4 regions of the Phyllobacterium sp. RCAM01083 genome follow, and region 3 is predicted to be linked to each of the others. Evidence: predicted binding sites of a transcription regulator. Region 3 holds the regulator's gene; each other region holds the start of a gene.
The links. The regulator PhoB, encoded in region 3, activates phosphate uptake and scavenging genes when phosphate is short. The targets are predictions, from matches to a motif close to TGTCATNNANCTGTCAT.

Region 1 (4,228 bases), 660 kb from region 3:
GTTCCACGACGGGGTGACGTCCGGCAACGATCTCGAAAGCGAGGGTGTCATCGACCAGCGGGCGGCAATAGCCCTGCTCTTCGGCAAGGGCAGCGAGCGATGCCGAGACGTCGAGGGTTGCCAGCGCTGCAGCGCCGGCGCGGATTGCGTCGGCATTGGCAACCGTTTCCCCGGTCAGCACGTCGAAAATGCCCAGTTCGATCGACAACGCCCGTTCGGCGGCATTGGCGATCTTGGTTTCGAGTTCGGCGAGCTCCGTCGTGGTAAACCGCATCGCATTGGCGATGGTCTGACGATGGATGAATTTGCCCTTGGCCTCATCCGTATCGGTCATCACGGATGCATTGTTCGCCGTGACCTCGATGAAATAGCCAAGCACATTGTTGTGCTTGATCTTGAGCGAGCGGATGCCGGTCAGATCCATGTAATCGGCCTGGAGACCAGCAATGATGCGGCGGGAGTGGTCGCGCAAGGCGCGCATCTCATCGAGTTCCGCATTGTATCCGGGCCGCACGAAGCCGCCGTCACGCTTCAGCAGAGGCAGTTCATCGTCGAGCGCCCGGTCAAGGTGAGCGGCATAGTCGTGGGGCAGGCTGCCAAGGCAATCCCGGACGGCGGAGAGTTCAGCGGGAAGCACTTCCCTGCCCAGGAAAGAAGCGATTTGGGCGGCAGCCTCGAGTCCGCGCGCGAGTGCGCCGAGATCGCGCGGACCGCCGCGCCCGACGGCAAGGCGCGACAGGGCGCGGGGCATGTCCGGCACGCCCTTCAATGCTTCGCGGGCCAGATCGGCGAGGGATTGTCCGGCGAGAAAGCAGGAGACGGAATCGAGCCGCTCCGCAATGGCGGCGGGTTTTGTCAGCGGCGAGGTCAGCCGCTCGGCCAACAGCCGGGCGCCGCCGCCGGTAACCGTGCGGTCAATGGATTTGAGCAGGCTGCCGTCGCGATTGCCCGACAAGGTGCGCAGCATTTCCAGATTGGCGCGGGTGGCCGGGTCGATGAAAAGCGTGGAGCCTTCCGATTCCCGCTCGGGCCGCATCAGCGGCGGTCGTTCCGAAATCTGTGTCTTTTCCACATAGGCAATGGCGCCCGATATGGCTGACAGTTCGGCGCGCGAAAAATGCCCGAAGCCGTCGAGCGTGGCCACGTCGAAATAGCGCTGTATGCGGTTTTCCGCCGTGGCGCTGTCGAAAAGGCTTGGCGGCTGCGGGCTGACCGAGCGCCCGATGACATCGAATGTCGGGCGCAGGTCCGGATCGTGAAACACCGGATCGGCAACGATCAGTTCGCGCGGATCGACGCGCAGAATATCGGCAAGCAGCCGCGACGGATCGGTTTCGCTGACCCGGAACGTGCCGGTGGAAATATCGATCCAGGCGAGGGCAAACTGGCCCTGCGCCGCGCCTTTCACCCGGCCCAGCGTCATGAGATAGTTGGCTTCGGAGGGATCGAGCAGCTTTTCCTCTGTGAGCGTGCCGGGGGTGACCAGCCGCACGACATCGCGCTTCACCACGGATTTCGATCCGCGCTTGCGCGCTTCAGCCGGGTCTTCCACCTGTTCGCACACCGCAACCCGGAAGCCGCGCATGATCAGCTTCTGCAGATAGTCGTCCGCCGCGTGCACCGGCACGCCGCACATCGGGATATCTTCGCCCAGATGCTTGCCGCGCTTGGTCAGCGTGATCCCGAGCGCGCGGGACGCGGCTATGGCATCGTCGAAGAACAGCTCGTAGAAATCGCCCATCCGGTAAAACAGCAGGCTGTCCGGATTGGTCGCCTTGATCTCGATATACTGCTCCATCATCGGCGTTGGGCGCGCCGAGCTGTCAGCCTCATAGGATGGTGTTTCCGCAGTGAATGGCATGTCGGCCAAGACGTTCTCCTGATTTTGACCGATTCCGATCAGAAGACCAATCTATGCGCTATCGGGAACTTTACACACCGTGCAGGCGCATCATCGGCGGTTTTCTCCACAGATGATGTTCGTCCTGCATGAGGCGAAAGTGGAATTTCAGTCGAAACGCTTGGCGTTCGAGATGTAATGGCTGACGTAGCGGGTGGAAATGCGGCTGACCGGCAGAATGATCAGTACATCGGTCGTGCCGAAATCATGATCCACCACCGCACCGTCACCGATCATGGCACCAAGGCGCAGATAGCCCTTGATCAATGGCGGCATGGCGAACAGGGCAACCTTCGGATTGACCGCTTCGCTGGGAACGAGGTCCATCGGCTGATACAGCGATGGCAGGGCCTGGACATCCCAGTCCGGCGTTGCACGGCAATTGTGATGCAGGAACGACAGCGGCAGGGCATGCGCCGCCGGCACCGTTCCCTGGAAGGATGCGCAGCCGAACATCACGTCGATGGAGTGATACCGGCAATAGCTCCAGATGCCCTGCCACAGCAGTTCGACCGTGCGCTTCGAGCGGTATTCCGGCAAAACACAGGACCGGCCGAGCTCAAGGAAATGCATCTGCGGCTTGGCAGCAACCAGACTATCGATCGTATATTCGCTAGCCGAGTAAAAACCGCCTGTTTTGTGGGCAACTTCCGAGCGCATCAGCCGGTAGGTGCCGACGATCTGCTTGTGCTTGGGGCCAATGATCGAGGTATCATAAACCAGGAGGTGATCGCATACGGGATCGAAACGGTCTGCGTCGCGTTGTTCCAGGGTCGCCGAGCCCTTGGCACCGAGTTCATCGAAAAATACCTTGAAACGCAGCTGCTGGGCAGAGACGATTTCGGCTTCGGTTTGCGCAAGGCAAACTTCCATCGTCCCAATGCGTCCAAGCACCGCGACAAGGTGTGGCGCCGTAAACGGCGAGGGTGTTGAATCAACCTGCGACATCGTGTGCTGATCTTTAAAGATAGACGCAGGTTCAAGCAAGGCGAAGCTCATAACGATTCGCTCTCATCATGGTTGATCGGCAATCACTAGATGCTTGAATACAACAATTGGATGACGGGCACATGACGCGGGAGACACCGCAGATGCTGGGTTTTCCTCAGTTTCCCCCAGCTTGCCCCTTTGGTGTCTTGCGCTCGCGCAGCCAGACAAAAATTTCTTCAAGCACGACCAGTGCGGCGCCGACGGAAATGTAGGCATCGGCCAGATTGAAGACGGCAAATGACCATGACGGCAGATGGAAAAGAATATAATCAACGACATAGCCAAGCAGGCTGCGGTCGATCAGATTGCCGATGGCACCGCCGATGATCAGCGCAAAGCCGATGCGCGAGATCCGGCGTGCCGGTACGGTGCTCCACCAGAGATAGCTGACAAAGGCGATGACGACGACGGTCAAGCCGATCAGGGCGAGGTCGTGCATGCCGCTGAGCATCGAAAAAGCAATGCCATTATTGTGAACACGAAAAAGCGCCAGAAATGGCAGCAGATCGATCTGCTGCTGGTAATCCATGCCGGTCTCGACGAGATATTTGATGATCTGGTCGCTCGCCACGGCAAGCACCACAATCGCCAGCAGGCCGAAGAAGGATTTGCTTTTCATGGGGGTTATTTATCCTGTTTGCCGCCATCGAGTGTCAACGCCTCGCGGCGGATCTCGAACAGCATGACGCCGGTGGCAATGGCGAGATTGAGCGAATCCGCCCGGCCTTCCTGGGGAATGCGGGCCAGCTTGTCACAGGTTGAGGCCAGCGTGTCGGGGAGGCCCTGCTGCTCATTGCCCATCAGCAGAATGACCGGCTTGCCCTTGTAGGGAATGGTCCGGTAGTCGACAGCGCCCTTGAGGTGCGTGCCGACGATGAGTCCCGAAAATCCCTTTCGCCAGGAAAGGAATTCCGTTTCGTTCGTGCGTACCAGCGGGACGGCAAAGACCGAACCCATGGTGGCGCGCACGGTTTCGAGCGAAAACGGGTCCGTGGTGTCGCCGATCAGGATGATTCCCTTGGCGCCTGCCGCATCGGCTGTCCGGATGATCGTGCCGAGATTGCCCGGATCGCGCACCCGGTCGAGCGCGACGTAAACATCGTTGCCCTGCGGTCGGGTGGCTGACAGGGGCTGCAGCTGCTGCTCGAACACGCCGACGACCATTTGCGGATTGTCGCGCCGGGTGATGGCGGAAATCACCTTCTCGTTGACCTCGAGTACGTCACCGCCCTTGGCAATCGTGCGGGCTGCCACCTGCTCGACAAGGGAATTGCCCTTGCCCGCCTTGGAATAGACAAGCGTCTTGATGACCCAGCCGAGATCGAGCGCGTCGATGAC
Region 2 (4,228 bases), 270 kb from region 3:
ATGAGGAAAACCATGGCTGACTATCGCAACATCCAGGCCCGTACATCGGCCGGAGTGCGTGTGGACGCGGGGATCGATCAAGGTCTACGCAGCTACATGCTGAAGGTCTACAATCTGATGGGGATCGGTCTCGCAGTGACCGGTCTTGCCGCGCTTGCAATTGTTTATCTCGCAACCACCAATGATGCATCGCTCGCGGTCGCTCAATTGCCGAATGGCAAGATGCTGACCAGCCTTGGCGTGGCGCTTTACGGCTCGCCCCTGCGTTGGGTTGTTATGCTCGCACCGCTCGCAGCAGTGTTCTTCTTGAGCTTCCGTATTGAGAAAATGAGTGTTTCGGCGGCCCAGACAACTTTCTGGGTTTATGCGGCACTCGTCGGTGTTTCTCTGTCGTCGATCTTCCTTGTCTATACGTCGGGAAGCATCGTGCAGACATTCTTCATCACCGCTGCATCCTTTGGTGCGCTGTCGCTCTACGGCTACACGACGAAGCGCGATCTCTCCGGGATGGGTTCGTTCCTGTTCATGGGTCTGATCGGCATTCTCCTTGCCGGTGTGGTCAACATCTTCCTGCAGTCCAGTGCTTTGCAGTTTGCAATCTCTGCGATCGGCGTTCTGGTCTTTGCAGGTCTGACGGCCTATGACACCCAGAGCATCAAGGAAATGTACTATGAAGGCGACAGCTCGGACACCTATGGCCGCAAGGCGATCATGGGTGCGCTGCGCCTCTATCTCGACTTCATCAACATGTTCATGTTCCTGTTGCAGTTCCTCGGCAACCGCAACTGATCCTGGACGTTATGAACGAGTGAAAATGGGCAGCGGAAACGCTGCCCTTTTTCTTGGCGGCATTGCATTCATCCGATATTTTTGCGATCGATTGCGATCATGACCAGCATTCATATCCGCCCGGCACAGCCCACTGACCTGCCCGCTATCACCGCAATCTATCGCGATGCGGTTCTGCATGGTACGGCTACCTACGAGATCGAGCCGCCCGCGCTGGCGGAGATGACCAAGCGGTTCCATACGATCACCAGTGATGGTTTCCCCTACAGCGTGGCCGAGATTGACGGTATCGTGAGCGGCTACGCCTATGCCAGTTATTTCCGTACCCGCCCGGCCTATTGGTGGAGTGTCGAGGATTCGATCTACATTGCGCCGCAAGCCAAGGGCAAAGGCATGGGCAAAGCCCTGCTTCAACGCTTGATCATCGATTGCACAGCGCTTGGATTTCGCCAGTTCATCGCTGTTATCGGCGATGGTCACGCTGCGTCAGCGTCTGTGCGACTGCATACCAGTTGCGGTTTCAGGCATTGCGGCACCATTGAAGGATCGGGTTTCAAGCATGGCCGCTGGCTGGATACGGTTCTCATGCAGCTTGATATGAATGGCGGGACCACGACCCTTCCGGGGCCGGCACCTTTGAGAGGTTGAGCAGCTTTAGCTCCGCACGACCTGCAGCGATTTGTCGAATATCCTGAGTACCCTGTCGAGTTCCGTGCCGCGCTTGAGAATAAGACCGCTCGCGGCAATCACGCTATAGGCGCCTTGCTTGCGGGCCAGCCGCGGATTTTTCTCGATCCGGAACATTGGCACTTCACTGGTTCGGCGAAACACAGAAAACACAGCCCGGTCATTCAGATGGTCAATGGCATAATCGCGCCATTCGCCTGCTGAAACCATGAAGCCGTATATTCTGAGAATTTGATCAAGTTCCCGCCGATTGAATGTAACGGGGAGATCACGTGCGCCGGAGAGTGAAATGAGTTTCGCCTGCTGTTGCGATTCGTCGCCACCTGCATTGCTGTCCATCAATCAATCCGCCCTTAGATTTGCCGTATGACAACTGGATGACAGAAGGGTGACCTGTTCCGCCCGCATTTACAAGCCTGTAAGTGTCAGGGCGCGCGCAATTGAACGCAAAAATGTCGTTGTCATTGTGCCTTTCACAAAGGAATACGCCCTGTTTCCATTGGTGATGTCTGGCCACAGTTTCGCCACGTTGCACTCGCATTGCCGCCGGATTTCAGACCCACCTTCAGCCCGTTGTCTGAGACGGTTCGGTCTTGAGCGGTCCGATACCCCAAGCCCCCCGCCCAAACGGGCTGTTCTGGCCGAACCATTCAGTCTCTCAATGGCAACAAGCCCCAAGACTTCAGGCTGGTTTTACCAGCCTTTTTTCTTGTCTGCAGAAATGCTCTTTAAAATCAGGGCTTTGTCATGATCGAGGCGCCAATGATAGGCCCCGGTTTGCCTTCACCAAGCATTTCCTGCAACAGGACAGCGCAGCCGGAAGCCTTCTTGCTGGCGATTTCGGTCAGCGGGATTTCGATCTTCTGCGATTTGCCATCCCACATGCCAACGGTTTCCATCGCGCGGACGCTGTTGGCGTAGCTGACATTGCGCCCGCCATTCTCGCCATCGGGTATGGAAACAATGGTTTCCTTGTTGAAATAGGCGAGAAGAACGCGCACAGGATTTTTTGCGGCAGCCCCCTCACCAATATTGATGACCAGGCGATCTGGAGAGGTTTTTTCGATCGATACGGGAATTGTCAGTCCAGAATCACCATTGCGCATCTCATCGATTCGGCGCCGGATTTTAGCGCCGTCCTGACCGTTTACATGCTCGCGGCCATTGAGGATTGCCTGCGGTGTGTAAACACCTGTCAGTCCAAGTGCCTTGCGATAGGCATTCTGCCGCGCGGTGTTTTCGGGCAGCGCAAGATTATCCACCCACCCGCGATAATCCCAATAGTCAACATGGAAGGCCAGTGCGACGACTTTCCCTTCCGCGACCAACTGCTTGAGGACGGCATCGGCTGGTGGACATGAGCCGCAGCCCTGCGAGGTATAAAGCTCAACCACGCCATCTGGTTTCGTGCCGATGCTCCCGGCATAAACCGGCCACGTGAACCCCGCCGCTACAAGGAGCGGGCAGGCGATCAGAATGGCTTTGAGCAGGGTGCGCAGGGTCAAGGGTACGAGCTTTCTTCCCGAATTTTTCTTTGATCTTGTATGAGAGTGATTGCCAGACAATTGATAGGGATGCGTTTTATCAAGAGGAAGTCACTTTGAGGTGAATTCGATCACGTTTACAGGCAAAACCATATAATTATTGGCGAAATCGCGAAAAAAAACCGCCGGTTGCCCGGCGGTCTCCGATTTCAGAGCTTTTCGCTGCTTTAAGCGGCGAGATCGCGCAGCACGTACTGCAGGATGCCGCCATTCTTGAGGTATTCCAGCTCATCGATTGTATCGATACGGCAGATCAGCGGTACCTGCTTGACCGTACCGTCGGCGAACGTCACCGTGGCATGGGTTTTCTGGCGCGGCTGGATCGTGGCAAGACCTTCGATGGAAACTGTCTCATCGCCCTTCAGGCCAAGCGACTGCCAGCTCGTGCCCTCTTCCAGCACGAAGGGGACGATGCCCATTCCCACGAGATTCGAACGATGGATGCGCTCGAAGGACTGGGAAATCACAGCGCGAACGCCGAGAAGGTTCGTGCCCTTGGCCGCCCAGTCACGCGATGAACCGTTGCCGTATTCGATACCGGCAAAGATCACCAGCGGGACATTCTCGCTGCGGTACTGCATGGCGGCATCATAGATCGGCATTTCCTCTTTCGAGGGGTAATGGATCGTGTACCCGCCTTCGCGGCCATTTTCGCCAAGCATGTGATTGCGGATGCGGATATTGGCGAAGGTACCGCGCATCATCACTTCATGGTTGCCGCGACGCGTGCCGTACTGGTTGAAGTCCAGGGGTGCCACACCGTGATCGGTCAGGTACTTGCCGGCAGGCGAGGCCGCCTTGATCGACCCGGCCGGAGAGATATGGTCGGTGGTGATCTTGTCGCCGAAGAGACCAAGGATACGTGCACCCTTGATATCGTTGACGATGCCGGGTGTCTTGCCCATGCCGACAAAGTAGGGCGGGTTCTGCACATAGGTCGAATTGTCGTCCCATGCGTAGGTCTGGCCAGCCGGCACCTTGACGTCCTGCCAGTTCTGGTCGCCCTTGAACACATCTGCATATTTGGATGCGAACAGCTTGCGGGTGACGTTCTTGGTGATGAACTCCTGAATCTCGTGCGAAGACGGCCAGATATCCTTGAGGAACACCGGGTTGCCGTTCTGGTCTTCGCCAAGCGGCTCGGTTGTCAGGTCCTTGGTGACCGAACCGGCCAGGGCATAGGCAACAACCAGCGGCGGAGAAGCCAG
Region 3 (4,228 bases):
CCGACGGAAAAGCGCACGCAGGACTACATCACCGGACGCTTCGGCTAATCACGGGAAACAGGGATAAGAATATGACCGAGTCGCAGCATACCGTCCGTTCCTATGACGACGAACTGAAGTTCCTGACGCACAAGATCGCCGAAATGGGCGGCCATGCCGAACGCATGGTCGAACAGGCCGTCACCGCCATGGTGAACTCCGACAACGCGCTGGCCCAGCGCGTCATTTCGGACGATCTCATCCTCGATGCCGGACAGCGCGAGATCGACGAAAAGGCCATCACCATCATCGGCAAGCGCCAGCCCATGGCGATCGATCTGCGTGAGATCATCGGCGCCATCCGCATTTCCTCCGACCTCGAACGGGTCGGCGACCTCGGCAAGAACATCGCCAAGCGCGTTGTCGCCGTCACCGATACGCGTCAGACGCTGTCGGTCTATCGCGGCCTGCAGACCATCGCGGAACTCGCCCTGACGCAGCTCAAGGACGTGCTCGACGCCTATGCGACACGCTCCGTGCAGCAGGTCAACATCGTGCGCGAGCGCGATGATGAAATCGATGCGCTGTACACATCGCTGTTCCGCGAACTCCTGACCTACATGATGGAAGACCCGCGCAACATCTCCGCCTGCACGCACCTTCTCTTCTGCGCCAAGAATATCGAGCGCATCGGAGACCATGCGACGAACATTGCTGAAACGGTCTACTACATCGTGACGGGTGCCCAGCTTCCGGCCGAACGGCCCAAGGAAGACCAGACCCACAGCATCATCGTCGATGAAGCCAGACAGCCTTAATTAGGATTCCAGCAATGGCGATCGCTCCCAAAATCACTGTTGTCGAAGACGAGGAAGCGCTCAGCGTCCTTCTCCGGTACAATCTTGAAGCCGAAGGCTATGTCGTCGAGACAATCGCACGCGGTGACGAGGCGGAAATTGCGCTGCGTGAAAAAGTGCCGGATCTGCTCATTCTCGACTGGATGCTGCCGGGCCTTTCCGGCATCGAACTCTGCCGCCGTCTGCGGGCGCGGCGCGAGACCGAAATCCTGCCGATCATCATGCTGACGGCGCGCGGCGAAGAGAGCGAGCGGGTGCGCGGCCTTGCCACCGGCGCCGATGACTACATGGTCAAGCCGTTCTCGACCCCGGAACTGCTTGCCCGCATCAAGGCCATGCTGCGCCGGGTCAATCCGAGCCTGCTGTCGCATGTGCTCAGCTTCGGCGATCTGAAGCTCGATCGCGAGCAGCACCGCGTGTTCCGCAAGGAACGCGAGTTGAAGCTCGGGCCGACCGAATTCCGCCTGCTGGAATTCCTGATGCAGTCCCCCGGCCGGGTGTTCTCGCGCGGCCAGCTCCTGGACAATGTCTGGGGCGCCGACATCTATGTGGACGACCGTACCGTCGACGTGCACGTCGGCCGGCTGCGCAAGGCCATCAATATCGGCCGCTCGATCGATCCTATCCGCACCGTGCGTGGTGCGGGGTACTCGTTCGGCTAATCAGTGCCGGCGCGAGAGTTCGCGCGTCGCCCCCTCGATGCCCGCCAGGGTCATGGGATACATGCGATGCGCGAAAATCTTGCGGATCATCGCCGTCGAGGTGGTGTAGTCCCAATATTGTTCCTTTGACGGATTGAGCCACGCGGCGTTCTTCCAGTGGTCGAGCACCCGGCCGAGCCAGACCGCGCCCGCCTCCTGGTTCCAGTGCTCGACCGATCCGCCCGCATGGGAAACCTCGTAGGGCGCCATGGCGGCATCCCCGACGAAGATGACCTTGTAGTCCGGTCCGTATTTATGGATGAGATCGAGCGTCGGTATGCGTTCCGCATGGCGGCGGCGGTTGTCCTTCCACACACCCTCGTAGAGGCAGTTGTGGAAGTAGAAATACTCCATGTGCTTGAACTCCGAGCGGACGGCGGAGAACAGTTCCTCGGCGATCCGGATATGCTCGTCCATGGAGCCGCCCACATCGAAGAACATCAGCAGCTTGACATGATTGCGCCGTTCGGGCCGCGTCTGCACGTCGAGATAGCCGTGTTCGGCGGTTGACCTGATGGTGCCCGACAGGTCGAGCTCGTCATCGGCGCCTTCGCGCACCCAGCGGCGCAGCCGTTTCAGAGCAACCTTGATGTTGCGGGTGCCCAGCTCGACGCTGTCGTCAAAATTCCTGAATTCACGCTTGTCCCACACCTTGACCGCGCGGCGATGGCGGCCCTCGTCCTGGCCGATGCGCACGCCTTCGGGATTGTAGCCATAGGCGCCGAAGGGCGAGGTTCCGGCCGTGCCGATCCACTTGGAGCCGCCCTGATGCCGGCCCTTCTGCTCCTCAAGCCGCTGGCGCAGGGTTTCCATCAGCTTGTCGAAACCGCCCAGCGCCTCGATCAGCTTTTTCTCTTCTTCCGTGAGGTGCTTTTCGGCGAGCCGGCGCAACCATTCCTCGGGCAGATTGGCAATGTCGACGCCGCTCTCGCCGCCGAGCAGTTCCAGCCCCTTGAACACGTGGCCGAAGACCTGATCGAAGCGGTCGAGATGGCGCTCGTCCTTCACCAGGGCGGAACGGGCGAGATAGTAGAACCCTTCGACATCATAGGTCACCAGCCCCGCATCCAGCCCCTCAAGCAGCGTCAGATATTCCCGCAGCGATACGGGAATCTTGGCGGCCTTGAGCTCGAGGAAGAAGGGGAGGAACATTGTGGGACCCTTTTACTGCATACGATGAACGATGCCGGTTCTCTCGATGGGGCGGATGGCGAGCGTCATCCCTGCCTCCTTGCCATGAAGGCCAGCCGCTCGAACAGGTGTACGTCCTGCTCGTTCTTCAGCAGGGCGCCGTGCAGTTTCGGCAAGGCGTTCTTCGGGTCGGCGCGCAAATCTTCCGGGGCGATGTCGTCGGCAACCAGCAGCCGGATCCAGTCCAGCGCTTCCGATGTGGACGGCTTCTTCTTCAGGCCGGGCACATCGCGGATCTCGTAGAACTGGGTGAGGGCGGCGCGCACGAGGTTCTGCTTGATGCCGGGATAGTGCACCTCGACGATCCGGGTCAGCGTATCGACATCCGGGAAGCGGATATAGTGGAAGAAGCAGCGGCGCAGAAAGGCGTCCGGCAGTTCCTTCTCGTTGTTGGAGGTGATGATGACGATCGGCCGGTGTACGGCGCGGATCGTTTCGCCGGTTTCGTAGACGTGAAACTCGTTGCGGTCGAGCTCCTGCAGGAGATCGTTCGGGAACTCGATATCCGCCTTGTCGATCTCGTCGATCAGCAGCACGACTTTCCTGTCGGTCGTGAAGGCATGCCACAGCTTGCCGGGTTTGATGTAATTGGCGATGTCGTTGAATTTCGCATCGCCGAGCTGCGAATCGCGCAGGCGGCTGACGGCATCATATTCGTAGAGGCCCTGCTGCGCCTTGGTGGTGGATTTGACGTTCCATTCGACCAGTTCCAGATCGAGCGCCGCCGCGATCTGCCGGGCAAGCTCGGTCTTGCCGGTGCCGGGTTCGCCCTTGACCAGCAGCGGCCGTTCAAGCGCAATCGCCGCATTGACCGCCACCATCAGATCCTTGTCGGCCACATAGGCCGCTGTTCCTTCAAACCGCATCGCATTCCCTTTCGTGATCGACAAAGATTAAGGGGCGTGCCGGAGGAGGGCAAGAGCCGTCCGGGAATGCGGCGATATGGTTTTCCCGTTGCCACGCCCGCAATTGCGTCTGGCTGTTGAAAGGTGGGAAAGACGGGCGGTCCCTGGAACGCGGGTCTTGGGGTATGTGGTATGCAATGCTTGCGATCCTGGGGACCACCCGCCCCGGCGTTTTCAGGTTTTTGCCCAATGCGCATCCATTGAGTGAAACCTCCCCGGCCGCACAGGTTCCTCCCTGTGAAGCCGAAGCGCCGATCCTTTCCCGACTTTCGAAGGTTTCCGGAAGCATTCCCGCCGGAAAGGACACGAGAAGGATAAGCGAGGTTGGGAGAACGTGGATAAGTTGATGTGGTTTTTTGTGATGGAGGTCTTTCACCCCCTCTGTCCGGCAGCCCAGAGGGGTGTGTCCCACACCTCCACAATGATTATGCGACAAAGATTGTGCGGGGAGGGAAAATCGTTTGCCGCGCACTGGTGCAATGCCTGCATCCGTCCTATATTCGGATCGGCGCTCTGCGCTTCTCGACAGGAGAGACATATTCCCCGGGGCCTTAATGATCCCTTAGGGAGCTGTCCCTGAGGAGGCCCGTGGGCT
Region 4 (4,228 bases), 2.6 Mb from region 3:
GGATTTCGTTGGCGGCCAGAACCGTCTTTTCCGCAATCTCTTCGGCTGTCGGATCGATGCTGACATAGGTATCGGTCAGGAACAGCACGCCGCGCTGTGAAATCAGCAGGCTGAGTGCGGAAAAATTGCGGATGCCCTCAAGCTTGCCGATGATCTGGTCGACATTGCGCAGATGACGCTCGAAACGGCCTTCCAGGCCGCAGATCATGGCATCGGCTTCGCCGCGCATGATGGCCAGCGCCGCAATCACCGTGCCGCTGGCGCGGACCATGGTGCGTGCCACCTCCGGCGTGGTGCCGCGCCGGCCGGTAAGGTTCACCAAAAGGTCGACATAGTCGCGGTAGCGCGGATCGTCTTCCGGGTTGATGATGTCAAAATCAGTGCCGAGCTTGATCTTCAGGCCGTAGCGCTTGAGACGCGTCTCGATGACCTGCGGGCGGCCGATCAGCGTCGGGATCGCCGTGCCTTCCTCAAGCACCACCTGTGCCGCGCGCAGGACGCGCTCGTCTTCGCCGTCGGAATAGATCACCCGCTTCTTCTCGGCAGTCCGCGCTGCGGTGAAGATCGGCTTCATGATCAGGCCGGAGCGGAAGACAAAGCGGTTCAGCTTGTCGAGATAGACCTCGAAATCCTCGATGGGGCGGTCGGCGACGCCGGTTTCCATGGCCGCCTTGGCCACAGCTGGGGCGATGCGCAGGATCAGGCGCGGATCGAACGGCGAAGGAATGAGATAATTGGGGCCGAAGGTCGGCGTTTCGCCGGAATAGGCGCGGGCCGCCACATCCGATGGCTCCTCGCGGGCAAGTGCCGCGATGGCCTTGACCGCCGCCATCTTCATTTCCTCATTGATCGCCCGTGCGCCGCAATCCAGCGCGCCGCGGAAAATATAGGGGAAGCAGAGGACGTTGTTGACCTGGTTGGGGAAATCGGAGCGTCCGGTGCAGATCATGGCGTCGGGGCGTGCGGCACGTGCTTCCTCCGGCATGATTTCCGGATTGGGATTGGCCAGCGCCATGATCAGCGGGTTCGGCGCCATCTGCTTCAAAAGTTCCGGCTTCAGGACACCTGCGGCGGACAGGCCGAGGAACACGTCGGCACCGCCGATGACATCGGCCAGCACGCGTGCGTCAGTCTTCTGGGCATAGACGGATTTCCAGCGGTCCATCAACGTGTTGCGGCCGTCATAGACGACGCCGTCGAGATCGCAGACCCAGATGTTCTTGCGGTTGGCGCCGAGCTTGACCAGGAGGTTGAGGCAGGCGAGCGCTGCAGCACCGGCGCCGGACGCCACGATCTTGACCTTGGACAGATCCTTGCCGGCCAGCTCCATGCCGTTGAGGATGGCTGCGGCGACGATGATCGCCGTGCCGTGCTGGTCGTCATGGAACACGGGAATGTTCATCCTGGCACGGAGGATTTCCTCCACGTCAAAGCATTCCGGCGCCTTGATGTCCTCAAGGTTGATGCCGCCAAAGGTGGGTTCGAGCGCGGCAACGACATCGACGATCTTGTTGATCTCCTGCGCGTCGATCTCGATGTCGAAGACGTCGATGTCGGCGAATTTCTTGAAGAGAACCGCCTTGCCTTCCATCACCGGCTTGGAGGCGAGGGGGCCGATATTGCCAAGGCCAAGGACGGCGGTGCCATTGGAGATGACCGCTACAAGATTGGCACGGCTGGTATAATCGGCTGCTGTGGCGGGGTTTTCATGAATGGCCAGGCAGGGTGCGGCGACACCGGGGGAATAGGCAAGGGCAAGGTCGCGCTGATTTCCAAGCGGCTTCGTCGCCTGGATTTCCAGTTTACCCGGCTGAGGAAAGCGGTGGTAAAACAGGGCGCTTTCTTCGAGGTCGGACTGGTTGGGCGAATTGTCCTTGGCCATGGATAATATCCTCCGGAAATTGGCTGGTCGCAACTTGGGATTTGCGATTCAATCTTTTTAGCATGCATAAATGACACGAAGAGCCATAAATGAAGTCCATTTTGTTACAAGTGTTTATCGCAGGAAACCATAGACTTTTTAGCGGCGTCATAAGACTGTGACATGAATCAGGTTTCTGTCAGACCAGAGGTACCGATGCGTACCGGCGCTGAACGGAGATCAGCCTCATGGTTGAGCCAGAGACACGTAAGTTTCGCACGCTCTTTTTGTCCGATGTGCATCTTGGTTCCAAAGGCGCCAAGGCGACCTTCCTCCTGGACTTTCTAAAGTATCACGATGCGGATACGATCTATCTGGTCGGCGATATCGTCGATGGATGGCGTCTGCGCCGCAGCTGGCACTGGCCGCAGGAGCACAACGACATCGTGCAGAAACTCCTGCGCAAGAGCCGCAAGGGCGCGCGCATCCTCTACATCGCCGGCAACCACGATGAATTCCTGCGCGATTTCCAGGGCACGCATTTCGGCGGCATCGAGGTCATGGACCGCACGATGCACGAAACCGCTGACGGCCGCAAATTCCTCGTGATCCATGGCGACCAGTTCGACGTCGTCGTGCGCAATGCCCGCCACATCGCCTATCTCGGCGACTGGGCCTATGATGCGGCGCTGGCCATCAACACCATCATGAACAAGGTGCGGCGCATGCTCGGGCTGCGCTACTGGTCATTCTCCGCCTGGGCGAAATTCCGGGTGAAGAAGGCCGTTAACTTCATCGGTTCCTTCCAGACCGTCGTCTCCGACGAGGCCCGGCGCATCGGCGCCGACGGCGTCATCTGCGGCCATATCCACCACGCCACCATCGAAGAAATCGACGGCATCGAATACATCAACACCGGCGACTGGGTTGAAAGCTGCACAGCCATCGTCGAGCATCACGACGGCAAGATGGAACTCATCTCCTGGACGCATCTGATCGGGGAGAAGGCAGGCTTTGCGCCTGTCGTCAAACTCGAGGACAAGCGTCCCAAGGCGGCGAATGCGGCCTGAATGGCTTCTCCTGCAGAGATCGATCCGATGAAGCGGCTGGTCATCGTCTCCGATGCCTGGCATCCGCAGGTCAATGGCGTGGTGCGCACCCTGACCCAATTGCGCGAGCAGATGGAGGCGCGGGGCGTCGAGGTGACGATCATCTCGCCCGCGGACTATCCCTCGGCGCCATGTCCCACCTATCCGGAAATCCGGCTGGCACTGACCTATCCCGCGGCGGTGAAAGCCCGGATCGAGGCGTTGCAGCCCGCCTTCGTGCATATCGCCACGGAAGGCCCGCTCGGCATCATGGCGCGGCGTGCCTGCCTGAAAAACAAGTGGCGCTTCACCACCAGCTTTCATACGCGTTTTCCCGAATATCTGCGCGAGCGTCTGCCCATTCCGTTGGCCTGGACCTATGGCTTTCTGCGCCGGTTCCACAATGCTGCCGAGACCTGCCTTGTCCCGACGCAGTCCATCTACGAGGAATTGAGCGAGCGCGGCTTCGACACGTTGCGCGTGTGGACGCGCGGTGTCGACCGCGATCTGTTCCGCCCGCAGGCGGATGTCGATCTCGGCCTCGCGCATCCCGTCTTTCTCTGCGTCGGCCGCGTTGCGCCGGAAAAGAATCTTGAAGCCTTTCTGGCGCTTGATCTGCCGGGAACAAAACTTGTCGTCGGCGACGGGCCGGATATGGATGAGCTGAAGCGCAAATTCCCTGACGCCGTGTTCGCCGGCAAGAAGGAGGGCGAGGAACTCGCCCGCCACTATGCGGGTGCCGATGTGTTTGTTTTTCCCAGCCGCACCGACACGTTCGGCCTGGTGCTGCTGGAGGCGATTGCCTGCGGGCTTCCGGTCGCGGCCTATCCGGTGGCCGGCCCGAAGGATGTCATCGGTGCGACGGGCGCTGGCGTTCTGTCAACCGACCTGCAGGAGGCTGCGCTGGGCGCACTTGCCATGGGGCGCGTCGATCCCGATGCCACCCTGCAGGGATTCAGCTGGGAAGCCTGCGCCGATATATTCGAGGATATTCTCACGGCGATTGCCGGTGCCAAGCCGCAGCTCGGCCACGAAGCGAACGCGGCGCGGGCGGTGTCGGCGAGCTAGATGGTTCCTGGCTATGGCTATATCCGTACCACTGCTGTTCCCACCAGTCGGTCGTAGATCGGGTCATTTTTTTGCGAAGCTGAAATTATGATCCACAGTACCCACGCCAATTGGATTATGCTGCCAATTACAAGCCATGGTACCAGATCCGAAACGCTGGGTTCTGGCCGCATGCTTCTAACAATCAAGATTAGCCCAATCACAATGCCCG

Region 1: olsB (l-ornithine N(alpha)-acyltransferase) is a predicted target of PhoB. The motif match lies at 2,960-2,976, and genes of this name have one in related genera.
Region 2: ACZ25R_RS21780 (DUF2794 domain-containing protein) is a predicted target of PhoB. The motif match lies at 1,843-1,859, and genes of this name have one in related genera.
Region 4: ACZ25R_RS09990 (UDP-2,3-diacylglucosamine diphosphatase) is a predicted target of PhoB. The motif match lies at 2,028-2,044, and genes of this name have one in related genera.

Annotation. Positions count from the first base shown of each region.
Region 1 is NZ_JBVFZN010000005.1:2,652,088-2,656,315, reverse strand. Features, by position in the region: gene mutS (DNA mismatch repair protein MutS) at 1-1,861, opposite strand, end outside; gene olsB (l-ornithine N(alpha)-acyltransferase) at 2,009-2,848, opposite strand; gene lspA (signal peptidase II) at 3,006-3,509, opposite strand; gene ACZ25R_RS19840 (TrmH family RNA methyltransferase) at 3,515-4,228, opposite strand, start outside.
Region 2 is NZ_JBVFZN010000005.1:3,045,392-3,049,619, forward strand. Features, by position in the region: gene ACZ25R_RS21770 (Bax inhibitor-1/YccA family protein) at 13-789, shown strand; gene ACZ25R_RS21775 (GNAT family N-acetyltransferase) at 889-1,437, shown strand; gene ACZ25R_RS21780 (DUF2794 domain-containing protein) at 1,444-1,815, opposite strand; gene ACZ25R_RS21785 (DUF1223 domain-containing protein) at 2,211-2,981, opposite strand; gene acnA (aconitate hydratase AcnA) at 3,188-4,228, opposite strand, start outside.
Region 3 is NZ_JBVFZN010000005.1:3,313,877-3,318,104, forward strand. Features, by position in the region: gene pstB (phosphate ABC transporter ATP-binding protein PstB) at 1-48, shown strand, start outside; gene phoU (phosphate signaling complex protein PhoU) at 72-797, shown strand; gene phoB (phosphate regulon transcriptional regulator PhoB) at 812-1,498, shown strand; gene ACZ25R_RS23150 (vWA domain-containing protein) at 1,499-2,689, opposite strand; gene ACZ25R_RS23155 (AAA family ATPase) at 2,755-3,594, opposite strand; RNA gene ssrS (6S RNA) at 4,141-4,228, shown strand, end outside.
Region 4 is NZ_JBVFZN010000005.1:688,113-692,340, forward strand. Features, by position in the region: gene ACZ25R_RS09985 (NADP-dependent malic enzyme) at 1-1,882, opposite strand, end outside; gene ACZ25R_RS09990 (UDP-2,3-diacylglucosamine diphosphatase) at 2,110-2,931, shown strand; gene ACZ25R_RS09995 (glycosyltransferase family 4 protein) at 2,959-4,017, shown strand; gene ACZ25R_RS10000 (RDD family protein) at 4,035-4,228, opposite strand, start outside.